Regions from separate parts of the Pseudomonas sp. DY-1 genome, predicted to be linked through region 3. Evidence: predicted binding sites of a transcription regulator. Region 3 holds the regulator's gene; each other region holds the start of a gene.
What was found. Region 3 encodes FliA, which starts transcription of late flagellar genes. Its sites were predicted from a motif close to CTAAAGTTTNNNNNNNNNNNGCCGNTAA; they were not measured.
Positions count from the first base shown of each region.

Region 1: the regulator FliA is predicted to act here: its motif matches at 1,984-2,011, upstream of D6Z43_RS28680 (methyl-accepting chemotaxis protein).
Region 2: the regulator FliA is predicted to act here: its motif matches at 4,404-4,431, upstream of D6Z43_RS18480 (methyl-accepting chemotaxis protein).

Region 1 is NZ_CP032616.1:1,135,415-1,141,167, forward strand. Features, by position in the region: gene D6Z43_RS05620 (benzoate/H(+) symporter BenE family transporter) at 1-290, shown strand, start outside; gene D6Z43_RS05625 (OprD family porin) at 420-1,679, shown strand; gene D6Z43_RS28680 (methyl-accepting chemotaxis protein) at 2,266-2,724, shown strand; gene D6Z43_RS05635 (MDR family oxidoreductase) at 2,740-3,723, opposite strand; gene D6Z43_RS05640 (TetR/AcrR family transcriptional regulator) at 3,787-4,419, opposite strand; gene D6Z43_RS05645 (Rrf2 family transcriptional regulator) at 4,507-5,040, opposite strand; gene D6Z43_RS05650 (NAD(P)/FAD-dependent oxidoreductase) at 5,371-5,753, shown strand, end outside.
Region 2 is NZ_CP032616.1:3,919,540-3,925,292, forward strand. Features, by position in the region: gene D6Z43_RS18470 (Hpt domain-containing protein) at 1-1,373, opposite strand, end outside; gene D6Z43_RS18475 (protein-glutamate O-methyltransferase) at 1,383-2,243, opposite strand; gene D6Z43_RS18480 (methyl-accepting chemotaxis protein) at 2,306-4,354, opposite strand; gene D6Z43_RS18485 (chemotaxis protein CheW) at 4,494-5,030, opposite strand; gene pilH (twitching motility response regulator PilH) at 5,086-5,451, opposite strand; gene pilG (twitching motility response regulator PilG) at 5,497-5,753, opposite strand, start outside.
Region 3 is NZ_CP032616.1:273,730-279,482, forward strand. Features, by position in the region: gene flhF (flagellar biosynthesis protein FlhF) at 1-766, shown strand, start outside; gene fleN (flagellar synthesis regulator FleN) at 837-1,670, shown strand; gene fliA (RNA polymerase sigma factor FliA) at 1,667-2,413, shown strand; gene D6Z43_RS01515 (chemotaxis response regulator CheY) at 2,497-2,871, shown strand; gene D6Z43_RS01520 (protein phosphatase CheZ) at 2,892-3,680, shown strand; gene D6Z43_RS01525 (chemotaxis protein CheA) at 3,695-5,753, shown strand, end outside.

The sequences.
Region 1 (5,753 bases), 860 kb from region 3:
CCCTGGTATCGATCTTCACCGCGCTGCCCAAGGAGCTGATCGCCGCACTCGCGGGCCTGGCACTGTTCGGCGCCATCGCCGGTGCGCTGGCCGGGTCCATGGCTGTGCCCGAAGACCGCGAGTCCGCCCTGATCACCTTCCTGGTCACAGCGTCGGGGATGTCCTTCCTCGGTCTGTCGGCTGCGTTCTGGGGGCTGATCTTCGGCATCTTCGCCCACCTGCTGCTGACTGCCCGCCGCATACCCAAGGCTTCACCGGAACGGGAGGAGGTGCTCGAACCCAATCCCTGACCTGACCCGGTGATGGAACGACTGCGGGAGCTGTCCGCAGCCATCGCCACACCTTCCCCGACTTGCGTGCATGGCCCCGAAAGAGGGTCGGCGGGGAAGTTTTGTCCCAATAAAAACAAGAGCGACGAAATGACCAACACCACGAGCAAGCTTTCCGTAATGCTTTGCGCCGGCGTCAGCGCCGGCTTCGCCCAGGCCACCGAGTCCGGATTCATCGAGGACTCCACCGCGACCCTGCAGGCGCGCAACTACTACTTCAGCCGTGACTATTCCGACATCGTCGGCGCCAACAAGCAGTCCAAGGCCGAAGAATGGGCCCAGGGCTTCATCCTCAACTTCAAGTCCGGCTACACGCCTGGCCCGGTGGGTTTCGGCCTCGATGCCATCGGTACTCTCGGCATCAAGCTCGACAGCAGCCCTGACCGGGTCAATACCGGCCTGCTGCCGGTGAAGGAAGACGGCAGGGCAGCCGACGATTACAGCCGCCTGGGCGTGGCCGGCAAGATGCGTTTTTCGAAGACCGAGCTGAAAGTCGGCGAGTTGCAACCCAACCTGCCGGTGCTGGTGTTCAGCGATATCCGTCTGCTGCCGCCGAGCTACCAGGGCGCGAGCATCACCTCCAACGAAGTCGCCGGACTGACCCTGCAGGGCGGCCACCTCACCAGCACCAGCCTGCGCAACGAGGCGGGCGACGACAAGATGCAGGCCATGCTCGGTCACGTGCCGCAGCGTCAGGCATCCAGCGACGCCTTCAACTACGCTGGCGCCGATTACGCCTTCAATTCCAATCGCACCACGCTCAGCGCCTGGTATGCGCAGCTGGAAGATATCTACGACCAGCGCTTCTTCGGCCTCAAGCACAGCGAGCCGGTGGGCAACTGGGTGCTGGGCGCCAACGTCGGCTACTTCGACTCCAGCGAAGACGGCAAGAAACTGATTGGCGACATCGACAACCAGGCCTTCTTCTCACTGCTGTCGGCCAAGCGTGGCGGCCATACCTTCTATGTCGGCTATCAGGCGATGTATGGCGACAGCTCATTCCCGCGCGTGTTCGCCAACGTCAGCCCGCTAGGTAACGAAGTGCCCACCTACGAGTTCGCCTTCGCCGACGAACGCTCCTGGCAGGCGCGCTATGACTATGACTTCGCTGCGCTCGGCATTCCCGGCCTGGTGGCCAGTACCCGCTACATCACCGGAGACAACGTGGATACCGGCCAGGGCTTCGAAGGCAAGGACCGGGAGCGCGACCTGGACATCAGCTACGCCTTCCAAAGCGGCGCCCTCAAGGGACTCGGCGTGCGTGTGCGCAACGTGATGGCGCGCTCCAACTACCGCACCGATATTGACGAGAACCGGCTGATCCTGTCCTACACCTGGACGCTGTTCTAAGACCGAGCGCCGTGGCCTGTCATGGGCACGGCCTGCTTTACCCGTAGGGGCGATTTCAATCGCCAAGTGGACCGGAGGCCCACCACGTTCAGGCCAAGAGGCGGGTAGCTGTGCTGCCCTTGGCGAATGAATTCGCCCCTACAGGATCTTGTATCCCGCGATATGGAAGGAGTTCCTTTCAATGCCCCGCAAACCCCTCGCCGCACTGCTGCTTGGCAGTGGCGGCGTGCTCTCCCTGTTGGCCTTCCTGACGGCTAGCGGATGGCTGATGGCCGGTACTCTCGCCGCCCTCGTTGCCGCTGGCCTGCTGTATCACTTCCAGCCGCCGCTAGTGGTTGAAGTGCGCGTGGAGGTGCCGGTCGAGCGAGTCGCCCGAGTAGTCGCCGCTACCGAGCCGGAGCCGGTCCGCATCCCCTCGAATGCTCACCTGCAAGGTCCACTGGACGAGTTGCTCGATGCCATTCTCCATTGCGAGTCAGACATGCAGTACGCCAACGCCCTGGCTCGCGCCGCAGGCGAGAAGGTCCAGCTGGGCGCGGAAAGCATGCAGGCCACCGCCGGGGCTATCGGCGAGCTGGATGCCTACATGGCCCACATCGGCCAGGTGTTCAACGAGCTGGGCAGCCAGTCCATGCGCATCGGCGCCATCGTCGGCAGCATCCAGGACATCGCAAAGCAGACCAACCTGCTGGCGTTGAATGCCGCCATCGAAGCAGCGCGGGCCGGCTCCCATGGTCGCGGCTTCGCCGTGGTGGCGGATGAAGTGCGCAACCTGTCGCTGAGCGCCAATGAGTCCAGTGGGCAGATTCGCCTGATTGCCGAGGGCCTGCAAAAGGCGGCCGAGGAGGCGAGGGCGGGCATGGAGCATGTCAGCGGATCAACCCGCGCGGGACTGGAAAAGTCCGCCGCGGCCCTCCATGCAATGGGTGAGATGAGGGCCGGTGCGGCGGCACGGGTCGAGATCGTCGAACGGATCGTCCAGCGCCTCGCCGGGCAGCGAGGGCTGGCACAACGGATGGCGGGGTTGTTGGAACAGGGCGCCTGAGGACGCCCTGCGGCGTCAGGCGTTGACGTTAACCACCACCCGGCCGCGCACCTTGCCGGCCAGCAGGTCGTCTGCCACGGCGATGGCATCGCCCAGGCCGATCTCGCGGGTGATGGCGTCCAGCTGGGCGATATCCAGGTCCCGTGCCAGTCGGTCCCAGGCTTCGATGCGCTCGGCGCGTGGGCGGGTGACGCTATTGATGCCCAGCAGGCTCACGCCACGCAGGATGAACGGTGCCACGCTGGCGGGGAAATCCATGCCCTGGGCCAAGCCACAGGCGGCAACAGCACCGTCGGCACGGAGTCCGGCGCAGACGTTGGCGAGGGTATGGCTGCCCACCGAATCAATGGCGGCGACCCAGCGTTCCTTGGCCAGCGGGCGACCTGGTTCGCACAGCTCCGCGCGGTCGATGATTTCGGCAGCACCCAGGCCCTTCAGATAATCCACTTCACTGGTACGGCCGGTGGCCGCGACAACGCGGTAACCGAGGCGAGCAAGCAGTGCGATGGAAAAACTGCCCACGCCGCCGTTGGCGCCGGTGACCAACACATCACCCTGGCCGGGTTTCAGGCCGTGGCGCTCCAGTGCCAGCAGGCAGAGCATGGCGGTGTAGCCGGCAGTGCCGATGGCCATGGCCTGGCGCGGGGTGAAGGCGCTGGGCAGTGGGATCAGCCAGTCACCTTTCAGGCGGGCCTTCTGCGCCAGTCCGCCCCAATGGGTTTCGCCCACGCCCCAGCCATTGAGCACGACCGCGTCGCCCACCTGGTAGTCCGGGTGGCTGCTGCTCTCTACCGTGCCGGCCAGGTCGATGCCCGGCACCATGGGGAACTGCCGTACCACCGGGCTCTTGCCGGTAATGGCCAACCCATCCTTGTAGTTCAGGGTGCTGTAGGCCACGCGAACCGTGACGTCGCCTTCCGGCAACTGCGCTTCATCCAGTTTGGTATTGCGGGCGCGGTAACCGGCCTCGTCTTTCTCGATCAGGATTGCGTCGAACATGCTTGCACCTCCAATTAGACCACTCGTCTATAAATAGCCCCGGAAAACCGCGCGCCCGTTGGGCTAGCGCGGCAGTCCGGCTAAAAAACCTTTGAAGAAAACATCCAGCGGAACGTTGTCCCGCGTCAGCCGGGCACGCAACACAGCACCTTCCCAGCCGATCCAGAAGAATGCCGCAAGCCCGTCGCAGTCCGCCTTCGCCGACAACTCACCAGCCGCACGGGCTTCGCGCAGGCATTGGGCCAGGCGGTCCTGCCAACTGCACAGGATGGCCTCCAGTTCCAGGCGGAAACCCTCCGGCAGGATGGCCACTTCCTGGCCAAGGTTGCCCACCAGGCAACCTCGGCAGAACTGGTGGCGGAGCATGCCGGCCTTGGCATCTTCGACGAAGTTGTCGAGGCGTTGCAGCGGGGGCACGTCCTCTTGCAGCAGGTAGCGATCGAGCTTGTGGGCGAAGTAGCCGGCATAGCTCTGCAGCACCGCCTGCCCGAAGGCTTCCTTGCTGTCGAAGTAGTGATAGAACGAGCCCTTCGGCACACCCACGCGTTTGAGCACCGCGTCGATACCAGTGGACATGAATCCCTGCTCGGTCAGGATCTCCATGCCGCAGCGAATCAGCGCGGCACGGGTATCGGCGAAGTCGCGGTCGACCTTGGGCGGCCGGCCGCGGCGGGGTTTGGGTGGAGTGTCGGTCATGGGGAGGAGATTTTAGACTGATCGTCTAGAAGGTCAATCACTACGGATGTCTCACAGGGGCACCACAGGGGCATTGCCCCCGGAGCCTCAGAGCGGTCCGATTTCCACCTTGCCGTCGTGACGGTCGTTCATCCAGCGCAGTACCTGTTCGCCGAATTCGGGCGGAGCCTTGCGTGCGACGCGACGCACCAGGTCGAGCACGGTTTGCTGGGCGAGGGCTTCTTCCATGCGTTTCTGCGCCTGCTGCATCACGGCGTGGATGGAGCAGGGGTCGGCAACGGCCCAGTTCGGCGCCGGGCAGTCACTCCCGAAGATGGCGCAACGCTCGCGCACGCCCCGGCATTCGAAGATCTGCTTTTCGCCATCGATGGCGCGGACGATATCCAGCACGCTGATCTGGTCGGCAGGCCGTGCCAGGCGGAAACCGCCGCGCACGCCTTCGGTTGCTGCCACCAGGCCCGCTCGCGCCAGGCGGGTGAATACCTTGGCCAGCAATTCCGGTGGTACGCCTTGCAATTCGGCCAGGGTGCGCACGCTGGCTTCGCGACCGTCGCCTTTTTCGTCCGCCAGGTAGAGGAGGCAATGGATGCCGTACTCCACGCCTGCACTGTACAAAGCCATGGGTAACTCCGACTAATTGTGTCGCCATTGTTGCGACTGTTCTCTATTGCTCTTCCCGTGTTTCGAGCTTCCTTCAGGAAGCCTTCTATCACTTCATACGCCTTAATGCTAAAGGATTGAAGCCTTAACGCCCAGATTTGTCGCGGCGTGAAGCGAATGATGGCGACGAGCGGCACTCCCCGGCAAGAAAAAACGCTTGCCGAAAGTAACTACGACTAATACAGTCGTAGTTAGCCGGTGTGGTTAGGGGCGATGACCTCACAGCCCGGCATGTAGATGTCGGGCGCATCCGCCCGGAATAACCTCGCTTTTCGCCTTGTGGAGAAAACTATGAAACAACGCATTCTGATTGTCGGCGCCGGTTTCGGTGGTATGTGGAGCGCCTTGAGCGCGACTCGCTTGCTGGACCAGCATGGCCGCCACGACGTCGAAGTGGTGGTACTTGCACCCCAGGCCGAGCTGCGCGTACGTCCGCGCTTCTACGAACCCGAGGTGCACAAGATGGTGGCACCGCTGGGTGAGCTGTTCGACGCAGTGGGCGTTACCTTTGTCAAAGGCTTCGCCGAACGTATCGATGTCGAGGGCAAGCGCGTCGGTTATCGTGGTGTCGACGGCCAGTTCGCTGAACTGAGCTACGACCGCTTGGTCCTGGCCACTGGAAGCCACGTAGTGCGCCCGGCAATGTCTGGCGTCGAACACGCTTTCGATGTCGA
Region 2 (5,753 bases), 2.2 Mb from region 3:
AACTCGATAATCGCGTCCTTGGCCTGTTCCAGGCCATTGCGCGCCTCCTTGATGACCAATTGGTGAATCTGCGCCACGTCGGTGGTGGGCAGGTGGCTTTCTTCCGCAGTGCCTTCGTCCGCCGGACCGACCATGCCGGCCAGGGTGGCTTCGACGTAGAGCAGCGCGCCGGCGACATCCATCAGTACCGCGTCGCTGGGCTCACGCTGGCCAAGCGACAGGCCGTGAATAACGTCGATCTGATCGAGGATGACCTTGCGCGGCTGGCCGAAGCCCAGCACCGCCAGGGTGTCGGCGATCTGCTTGAGCGGCGGCAGCAGGGAGTCCAGTTCGGCGACCCCACTGCGGTCGCTGCGAACGAAGAGGTCGAGGCTGTCCTTGACCCGCACCAGCTCCTCACAGAGCGCAGTAACCACTGAGCGCATGGCATCGCGGTCGGGGCCGGCAAGGCGGGCGCGTTCCTCGTCTACCACGGCGGTGTCGGGCAGGGCTTCATCGAGGCGATAGCGCTCCTTCAGGGCGCGGATACGCGGCGACTGGGCCGGAGCCTTGGCGATATAGAACAGCAGGTTTTTCACCAGGTCTTCCGGAGCGGCCTGGTTGAAACCATCGGCGCCCTGTTCAAGCAGGCGCTTGAGCTCCTTGTCCACTTGGCGCAGCAGGTTGCGCACCGAGGAACCGTTGACCACCGAGCCATTGGCCAGGCCTTCCACCAGGCCCGAGGCGATCTGCCAGAGTGGGCCGAGAGGCGCGTCCTGGCAGAGTGATTCGAGGCGCGCGAACACTCGCGCCATGTAGCCGAGGTTGGCGGCCAGGTCCTGGTTGCGGATTACACCGACCAGGGCGGTTTGCAGCATCTGCCGCAGCTTGCGCAGGAGGACCGGTAGTTCGGCAGTACGCATGCGCGCCAAGGTGTCCATCGACAGCGCAGGCAGCATGCTGGAAAGGTCCGGCGCGAACAGACTGGTTTCCGAGAGCAGGTTGTCGCCGCGGGCGGCACGCAGGTCGTTGAGCAGCGGGAGCAGGACCATCGGCAAGTCACGACGGGCGCTCTGGATGCGGTCCAGGTAGGGAGGCAGCTGCAGGATGGCCTGCATCAGCACTTCCAGGGCCTCGCCCCGGTTGGCCGCTCGGCCTTCCATCAGCGCCTGGGCCAGTCGCTCCATTTCCTCGGCGAGCAGGGCCGCGCCATAGAACTCGACCATCTGCAGCGTGCCCTGGACCTGGTGGATATAGGTCAGGCAGAAACGCATGCGCGTCGGGTCCTGCGGGTTCTCGACGAAGGCCTCGAGGGCCTGCCGTGCCTGCTTCAGGGTTTCCGCGATCTCGCCCTTTACCCACTCGAGGGCAACGTAGTCGTGCCGATCAGTCATAGCCGTCTGCTATCCCTTCCGGGTGAATGCCAGAACCTGTTCATTGGCCACCGGCTCAAGGTCCGGATGTTGCCAACCTAATACTTCGCCCACGCCCAGCACCATCAGGCCTCCCGGCGCCAGGCTCTCGGCCAGGCGATTGAGAATTTCCCGACGGCGCCAGCGGCGGAAGTAGATCAACAGGTTCTGACAGAAAATTACGTCCATGCCGGACATTGGCGCCTTGGCCAGTTCCAGCACATTGAGCCGGGCACAGCACACCCGTGCGGCCAAGCTCGGCACTATCTTGTAGCGACCATCGTCCTGGGCCTGGAAATAGCGCTCGGTAAGCGCTTTTTCCAGTTGTTCCAGGCGGCGGGCGCCATACAGGCCCTCACGGGCCTTGGCCAGGGCATTGAGGCTGATGTCGGTGCCGGTGACGCCGAAATACTCCGGCTGCTCGGTGCCGCCCAGCGCCTCGGCCGCCACCATGGCCAGGGAATAGGGTTCTTCACCGCTGGAGCAACCCACGCTCCAGATCTCCAGGGGCCTTGCCAAGCCACCTTCGACACGCCCACGCAGGTAATTCGCAAGCAGTTCGAAGGATGCCGGGTGGCGGAAGAATCGAGTCTCCTGCACGGTCAGGCGATCCAGCAGGGTCGACCATTCCACCGCGCCACGCGGCCCGTCGGTGACCTGGCGGTAATAGCTGGCGTAGTCCTGGACCCCCAGCTCGCGCATGCGCGCGCTGAGATTGGCCTGGAGGAAGGACCGACGCTGGTCGCTGACCACCACGCCGGTGCGTTCCTCGAGTAGCTTCTGCCAGTCGTGAAACTCGGCTGTCGTCATGTCGGCCAGGGGTTTCAAGGCCCAGACGCCGCCCGACTGCATGCTGTCGTGCCCTTGATTCATGGCCATCGTGCCGCGACCTCAGGCCGCGGCGCCTCCCCTGGTCAGGCTATGTCCTGAGCGTCCGGCAGCTTGAAGCCGGAAACCGACTTGCGCATCTCGCTCGCCATCTTCGCCAGGTTGCCGATGCTCTTCGCGGTGGCGGTGGTACCGGCAGAGGTCTGCGAGGTGATCTCCTGAATCACGTTCATGGTGTTGGAGATATGGCCGGCGGAGGACGCTTGCTGACGAGCGGCGTTGGAGATGTTCTGGATGAGCGCCGCGAGGGTCTTGGATACCTTCTCGATCTCTTCCAGAGCCACACCGGCGTCCTGGGCCAGGCGAGCACCACGGACCACTTCGGAAGTGGTCTGCTCCATGGAGATAACCGCTTCGTTGGTGTCGGTCTGAATGGTCTTCACCAGCGCCTCGATCTGCTTGGTCGCGGCGGAGGAACGTTCTGCGAGGCGCTGTACCTCGTCCGCTACCACGGCGAAGCCGCGGCCCGCGTCACCGGCCATGGACGCCTGGATCGCAGCGTTAAGGGCGAGGATGTTGGTCTGGTCGGCGATGTCGTTGATCAGGCTCACGATGTCACCGATCTCCTGGGACGATTCACCGAGGCGTTTGATCCGCTTCGAGGTGTCCTGGATCTGCTCACGGATGTTGTCCATGCCGGTGATGGTGTTGTGCACCACTTCGTTGCCCTTGTTGGCGATGGCTACGGAGCGTTCCGCTACCGCCGAGGACTCGGAGGCGTTCGCCGATACCTGGTCAATGGACACGGCCATCTCGTTGATCGCGGCAGAGGCGCCGGCAATTTCCTGGGCCTGGTGCTCGGAAGCCTCGGCCAGGTGCATGGCGGTGGCCTGGGTTTCCTGGGCGGCGGCGGCCACCTGCACGGCAGTCAGGTTGATGGTTTCAACCAGCTCGCGGAGCTGGTCGATGGAGTAGTTGATGGAGTCCGCAATCGCACCGGTGAAGTCCTCGGTCACGGTCGCTGCCACGGTCAGGTCACCGTCGGCGAGGTCGGCAATTTCGTCGAGCAGACGCAGAATCGCCGCCTGGTTACGTTCGTTCTTCGCGGCGGTTTCGGCCAGTCGGCTACGGGTGCTCTGTACCATCACCAGGCCGATGAGGATGATCGCGCCCAGTGCGAGGGCGCCCAGCACGTAACCGGCCAGGGTGTTCAGGCCACGGCCATTGGCCAGGTTCTCGAAGCCGGTGGTCAGGGCGGACGCCTTGTCCAGCAGGGTCTGGGAGCCAGTGAAGATGGTGTTGGCGGATTCACGAACCTGGAAGAGTTCCGGCGAGGTCTCGAGGATCTCGTCCACCGAACCAGAAACGAATTCGAAGAGTTCGGAAATCTCCTGCAGGCGCTCCAGCGCCTCGGTGTTGGTGACCTTGGAGATATCCATCGCCGCGTTGCCTTCGAGCATCGCGTTCAGTACGCGGCCGAACAGGCTGGCGTCACGACCGAACATGTCGGCGGCCTGCACCGAATCTTCGTCACCGGCCAGAACCTTGTTCACCGAACCCAGGATACGTTCTGCCAGCAGCGACTGGCGTTGGGCCACGGAAACCTGGCTGGCGGGCGCGCCGCTTTCGAGGAGGATGTCCACGACTTCCTCGTACTCGACCTGCAGCTGCGGAATGGTTTCTGCAAGGGTGGCGGCTACCTGGTGCAGGGACAGTACGGTCTGTTCGCTGGCCAGGATGGCGTCGGCGTTCTTGCGCAGGCTGTCCCAATCCTTCTGCACCGTATCCACTTCGCCCTTCACGGCAACAGGTGCGGCAGGCAGGCCGGTAGAGGCGTCGCCCTTGACCAGGAAATTCCAGCGCTTCTCGAAGTCGTTACGCGCGTCTTTCAACAGAGCGAAGGCCTCGGCCTTGCCCGCCGCGGCCTCGGTGGAGTTCTTGGCGATACGCTGGGACAGCACGCGCAGCTCGCCTGCGTGGCTGATGTATTCCTTGTCGTAGTTCGCCTGGGTGTTGAGGTACGCGAAGTTCGCGAACAGCAGCACGATGGCGATGATCAGGACCACGAAGAGTCCAGCGATCAGCGACGTACTGCGCACCCCTGAAAACAGATTGCCTGCGTTTAGTCTTTTCATTATCGGGCCCCCGCCTGGACCAACCACTTTATTCCCATGTAACGCCAAAGGGCCGGCAAAGCCGGCCCAACCTTGAAGTCACGGCCCCGGGGTTCTGCCTCTGGGACCGATACAGGGCGCTGGGCGCCCTGCGTAATAACTAGACAGCTACCTCGAGGAACTCCTGGTGCTGTGCGAGTGCGTGCGGGCTGAATACCAGCCAGGGCTGCTCGCGATGGAAAACACCATGGATGAAGGGCTGGATACTGGCCTCCAGGGGAGGCAACTCCTCGCTGAAGGAATCCACCAGGAAATGCTGCATGCCGAAGACTTCGTCGACGATCAGCCCGGCGAAGATCTCCTGGTGGTCCACCACCAGGACGCGGCGCTGCTTGCGCAGGGGCGACAACTCGCTGCCGAAGAAACCGCATAGATCCATGACCGGCAACAGGCGTCCGCGCACGTTGGAAACGCCCTTGACCCAGGTCTTCACACCGGGAAGCGAAGTGTGGCGCGGCTCGTGCAGCACTTCACTGACCTCGCCCATAGGCGCCACGAACAGGCGCTCGCCCATTCGGAAACCAATGCCGCTCCAGCTCTGCACCACCTGCTGTTGCGCAGGCAGGCCCGCCGCCAGCGCGCGACAGCGCTGGTCGATTTCGAACAGGAGCTGGAAGGGAGTCTGCGAATCCGACATGACGACCGGCCTTGGCCTTTTTCTAATAATTATCTTGCAGGGACCGGCTCGGCATTCAACCGGCCAGTACTGCGCTCAGGGTCTTGATCAGGGTGTCTTCTTCAATCGGTTTGGTCAGGTAATCCTTGGCGCCCTGACGCTTGCCCCAGACCTTGTCGGTCTCTTGGTCCTTGGTGGTAACGATGATCACCGGGATGTGGCTGGTTTCGGCGTCCTTGGTCAGCTGACGGGTCGCCTGGAAACCATTGAGGCCGGGCATCACGATGTCCATCAGGACGGCATCCGGCTTCTCCTGGCGGGCCAGGGCCACGCCATCGGCGCCATTCTCGGCCTTGAGTACCTGGTGACCGTGCTTCTCGAGCATGGCGGTCAACTTGTACATCTCGGTAGGCGAGTCATCAACAATCAGAATTCGAGCCATGGTGTTCCCCATACGGAAAGGCTTCACCGGCCATAAGGCCGGACTTCAGGAGGCTTGCTCCACCGGGGTGAAATCGGGGACGTGAGTCTTGATCGCGCCGAGCAGCTCTTCCTTGCTGAAAGGCTTGGTGAGGTACTGATCGGAACCGACGATGCGACCCTTGGCCTTGTCGAACAGGCCGTCCTTGGAGGACAGCATGATCACCGGGGTGGATTTGAAAGCACTGTTGTTCTTGATCAGGGCGCAGGTCTGATAACCGTCCAGGCGCGGCATCATGATGTCGACGAAGATGATGTTCGGGT
Region 3 (5,753 bases):
CAAGGTGGCCAAGGTCAGCGAGCCGCGTCAGGCTTGGCGCATGCTGCTGGCGCACCTGTCCCACGCCATTCGCACCCCGCAGACCGAACCGCTGGAAGAGGGCGGGGTGATCGCCCTGGTCGGTCCGGCCGGCATGGGCAAGACCACCACCCTGGCCAAGATGGCTGCTCGCTACGTGCTTAAGTACGGCGCGCAAAACGTCGCCCTGGTGAGCATGGACAGCTTCCGCATCGGTGCTCAGGAGCAGATCAAGACCCTGGGCCGAATCCTCAATGTGCCGGTGACCCTGGTCGATCCTGGCCAGTCCCTGACCCAGGCTGTGGCTCCCTTGGCCCGCAAGCGCGTGGTGCTGATCGATACCGCCGGTCTGCCGGTCAACGATCCGGCCCTGACCATGCAGCTCGAAGCACTGGCCAGCCGTGCGATAAACGCGAAGAATTACCTGGTGATGGCGGCCACCAGTCAGAGCCAGGTGCTCAAGGCTGCCTATCACAGCTACAAGCGTTGCGGCCTGGTCGGTTGCATCATTACCAAGGCGGACGAAGCGGCCAGCCTGGGCGAGGTTTTGGGGCTGGCTATCGGCCAGCATCTCCCGGTAGCCTATCTGGCCGACGGCCCGCGAATCCCGGATGATCTGCAGGTTCCCCGCAGCCACCAACTGGTGAGCCGTGCGGTCAGCCTCCAGGCTCCGGAGGACCCGAGTGAAGAAGCCATGGCTGACCTGTTCGCCGGGCTTTACCAGAATCCGGCGCGCCGCGCCGGTTGAAGAATTGTGAACCGCCTCCTCGGGGGGCGGTGCTGGACCGCCAACTGGCCCCTAAGGCAAGGTATTTGAAATGGGTAGTATGCATCCCGTACAGGTGATCGCGGTGACCGGCGGCAAGGGCGGCGTCGGCAAGACCAACGTGTCCGTGAACCTCTCGCTGGCCCTGGCTGATCTTGGCCGTCGCGTCATGTTGCTGGACGCCGACCTCGGCCTGGCCAACGTCGACGTCCTGCTCGGCCTCACCGCCAAGCGCACCCTGGCCGATGTGATCAATGGCGAATGCGACCTGCGCGACGTGCTGTTGCAGGGACCGGGGGGCATTCGTATCGTCCCGGCCGCCTCCGGCACCCAGAGCATGGTGCAGCTTTCGCCCATGCAGCACGCCGGCCTGATCCAGGCATTCAGTGAAATCAGCGACAACCTCGATGTGCTGGTGATCGACACCGCCGCCGGCATCGGCGATTCCGTGGTCAGCTTCGTCCGGGCAGCGCAGGAAGTGATAGTGGTCGTCTGCGACGAACCGACTTCCATCACCGACGCCTACGCGCTGATCAAGCTGCTCAACCGCGATTACGGCATGAACCGCTTCCGCGTGCTGGCCAACATGGCCCACAGCCCGCAGGAAGGGCGCAACCTGTTCGCCAAACTGACCAAGGTTACCGACCGTTTCCTCGACGTCGCCCTGCAGTACGTGGGTGCCGTGCCCTACGACGAGTCGGTGCGCAAGGCCGTGCAGAAGCAGCGCGCGGTCTATGAAGCCTTCCCGCGTTCGAAGTGCTCCCTGGCCTTCAAGGCCATCGCGCAGAAGGTCGACAGCTGGCCGCTACCGGCCAATCCGCGGGGCCACCTGGAGTTCTTCGTCGAGCGGCTGGTCCGGCAGCCGTCTGCGGAAACCCCTGTATGACACCCGCCACGGGGCTGCGTATGTACGGCAAGGCACAGGCAAGGGATTCGCAACATCAGTTGATCGAGCGCTATGCCCCCCTGGTCAAGCGCATCGCCTATCACCTGCTCGCGCGCCTGCCGGCCAGCGTTCAGGTGGAAGACTTGATGCAGTCCGGGATGATCGGGTTGCTCGAGGCCTCGAAGAAATACGACGGTAGCAAGGGCGCCAGCTTCGAAACCTACGCCGGCATCCGCATCCGCGGGGCCATGCTCGACGAAGTCCGCAAGGGCGACTGGGCGCCGCGCTCGGTGCATCGCAATACGCGCATGGTGAGTGATGCGATCCGCACCATCGAGGCCAGAACTGGCCGTGACGCTAAAGATCAGGAAGTTGCTGCCGAACTTGGATTGAGTCTCGAAGACTACTACGGCATCCTGAGCGACACCTTGGGCAGCCGCCTGTTCAGCTTCGACGACCTGTTGCAGGACGGCGAGCAGGGCGGCGTGCACGAGGACGCCGGTGTCACCCAATTCTCGCCTTCCCATGATCTGGAAGAAGATCGTTTCCAGGCCGCGCTGGCTGATGCCATCGCGAACCTGCCGGAGCGTGAGCGCCTGGTGCTGGCGCTGTATTACGACGAAGAACTGAACTTGAAGGAAATCGGTGAAGTGCTGGGGGTCAGCGAGTCGCGAGTCAGCCAGTTGCATAGCCAGTGCGCGGCACGTCTGCGCGCACGGCTGGGCGAATGGCGCGCGCGCTGAGCGGTACACCGCTTTCGGATTTGAATGGCGTCCCCGGCAAGAGGGGCGTTTGAGACTGTACGGAGGTCGACTTGGACAAGAACATGAAAATCCTCATCGTTGATGATTTCTCGACGATGAGACGCATCATCAAGAACCTCTTGCGCGACTTGGGATTCACCAATACCGCCGAAGCGGACGACGGCACCACCGCCCTGCCGATGCTGCACAGCGGAAACTTCGACTTCCTCGTGACCGACTGGAACATGCCTGGCATGACCGGTATCGATCTGCTGCGCGCGGTACGCGCCGATGAGCGCCTTAAGCACCTGCCGGTCCTGATGGTGACTGCCGAGGCCAAGCGCGACCAGATCATCGAAGCGGCTCAGGCCGGTGTGAACGGCTATGTGGTCAAGCCTTTCACTGCCCAGGTCCTGAAAGAAAAAATCGAGAAGATCTTCGAGCGGGTCAACGGCTGAATGTCAGCCGCGAGGGCACCATGGACCAGAAAGAACACCTGCTGGGAGACTTCGAGTCGACCCTGAAAGTCCGTGCGCGGGAATTGGTGGATAGCCTCGAGAAAGGCAACTTCACCGACGCCGTGCAACTCATCCACGAACTCAATCACGTCCGTGATCGCGGCCTCTACCAGGAAGTCGGCAAGCTCACTCGTGAGTTGCACAACGCCATCGTCAACTTCCAGATCGACCCGCATCTGCCCCATGCCCAGGAAATGTCGCAGATCGCCGATGCGACTGACCGTCTTTCCTATGTGGTGCAAATGACCGAGAAGGCCGCCAACCGCACCATGGATCTGGTGGAGGAAAGCGCGCCACTGCTCAACGGCCTGAGCGACGAAGCCCAGAAGCTGGGTGAGGAATGGAGCCGCTTCATGCGTCGGGAAATCGGTGCGGACGGATTCCGTGACCTGGCCCGCCGCATCGAGCAGTTCCTCGCCCGCAGCCAGCGCGATACCGATGCGCTGTCCGGCAAGCTCAACGACATTCTGCTCGCGCAGGACTACCAGGACCTCACCGGCCAGGTGATCAAGCGCGTGACCCAGCTGGTTACCGAAGTGGAGAGCAACCTGGTCAAGCTGGTGATGATGGCCAGCCAGGTAGATCGCTACGCCGGCATCGAGCACGACCACGACGCGCTGCGCGTTGAGCTGGAACAACAAAAAAATCCTTCCAGGGGTGAAGGTCCGCAGATCCATGCCGATATACGTGAGGACGTAGTGTCCGGACAGGACGACGTCGACGATCTGCTATCCAGCCTTGGGTTTTAGGGAGCACTCCACTTATGAGCTTCGACGCCGATGAAGAAATCCTCCAGGACTTCCTGGTAGAGGCCGGCGAGATTCTGGAGCAACTGTCCGAGCAGCTGGTCGAGCTGGAAAGCCGCCCGGACGACATGGACCTGCTCAACGCGATTTTCCGTGGTTTCCATACCGTGAAAGGCGGAGCTGGCTTCCTCCAGCTCAATGCGCTGGTGGAGTGCTGCCACATCGCCGAGAACGTTTTCGACATCCTGCGCAAGGGCGAGCGCCGCGTGGATGCCGAGCTGATGGACGTGGTGCTTCAGGCCCTGGACACGGTCAATGAAATGTTCCGCGAAGTACGTGAGCGCAGCGAACCGACGCCTGCGACTCGGGAACTGCTGGCTGCCTTGTCGCGTCTCGCTGAGCCGGCAGGCGCCGAGCCCGTGGTTGCTTCTTCGGTAGCTCCTGCTTCGGTGATCGTGGAGTCGGCTCCCGTCGAAGCGAAAGCCGATATCACCGACAGCGAGTTCGAGCAGTTGCTCGACGCGCTGGGCGATAACGCTGGTGGTGCCGCTGAGCCGGTTGCAGCCACTGCCGATGAAATCACTGACGACGAATTCGAAGCGCTGCTCGACCAGTTGCACGGCAAGGGCAAGTTCGTAGCTGCGGTTGAACCGGAAGCCGCCGTTGCGGCCAGCACCCCGGTGAGCGCCCTGGCGAGTGCTGGCGCGGGCGACGAAATTTCTGACGACGAGTTCGAGGACCTGCTGGACCAGCTGCATGGCAAGGGCAAGTTCAATGGCGCCGCTGAAGTCGCTGCCATCGCCCCGGCCGCTCCCGTCGTACCGGACGTACCAGCGAGCGGTGAAAACATCACCGATGACGAGTTCGAAGCGCTGCTCGATCAGTTGCACGGCAAGGGCAAGTTCAACGGTGCTACTGAAGAGCCGGCCGCGACCCCCGCTGTCAGCCGTCCTTCCCCCGTCGCTGCTCCAGCTCCAGTTGCCAGACCCGCTGCCAAGACCGAGCCGGCCTCGGCACCTCGTCAGTCCGCTGCACCTGCCGCCGCTGGTAATGGCGCTGCCGGTCCCGCAGTGGCCAGTGAGGCGGAAACCACCGTACGGGTGGATACCGCGCGCCTGGACGAGATCATGAACATGGTCGGCGAGCTGGTACTGGTGCGTAACCGTCTGGTACGCCTGGGCTCCAACAGCGGCGACGAGTCCATGGCCAAGGCCGTGTCCAACCTGGACGTGGTCACCGCCGACCTGCAGACCGCGGTGATGAAAACGCGGATGCAGCCGATCAAGAAAGTCTTCGGCCGTTTCCCGCGGCTGGTTCGTGACCTGGCGCGAAACCTGAAGAAGGAAATCAACCTCGAGCTGGTGGGCGAGGAAACCGACCTGGACAAGAACCTGGTCGAAGCCCTGGCCGATCCGCTGGTGCACCTGGTGCGCAACGCCGTCGACCACGGCATCGAATCGCCCGAAGAGCGCGAGGCCGCTGGCAAGCCGCGCACTGGCCGCGTTGTCCTCTCTGCCGAGCAGGAAGGCGACCACATCCTTCTGATGATCACCGACGACGGCAAGGGCATGGATGCGGCCGTACTTCGCGCCAAGGCCGTGGAGAAGGGGCTGCTGGACAAGGATGCCGCCGAACGCCTGACTGAGCTGGAGTGCTACAACCTGATCTTCGCCCCGGGCTTCTCAACCAAGACCGAGATTTCCGATGTGTCTGGCCGCGGCGTCGGCATGGACGTGGTGAAGACCAAGATTTCCCAGCTCAACGGCACGGTGAACGTGTTCTCTCAGAAGGGCTCGGGCTCGAAGATCGTCATCAAGGTCCCGCTGACCCTGGCGATCATGCCGACGCTGATGGTGATGCTGGGCAACCAGGCTTTCGCCTTCCCGCTGGTGAACGTCAACGAGATCTTCCACCTGGACCTGTCGCGCACCAACGTGGTGGACGGCCAGGAAGTCGTGATCGTCCGCGACAAGGCCCTGCCGCTCTTCTACCTCAAACGCTGGCTGGTGCGAGATGCCGCCGTTGAGGAGCAGGGGGAGGGCCACGTTGTGATCCTTTCCGTGGGCACCCAACGCA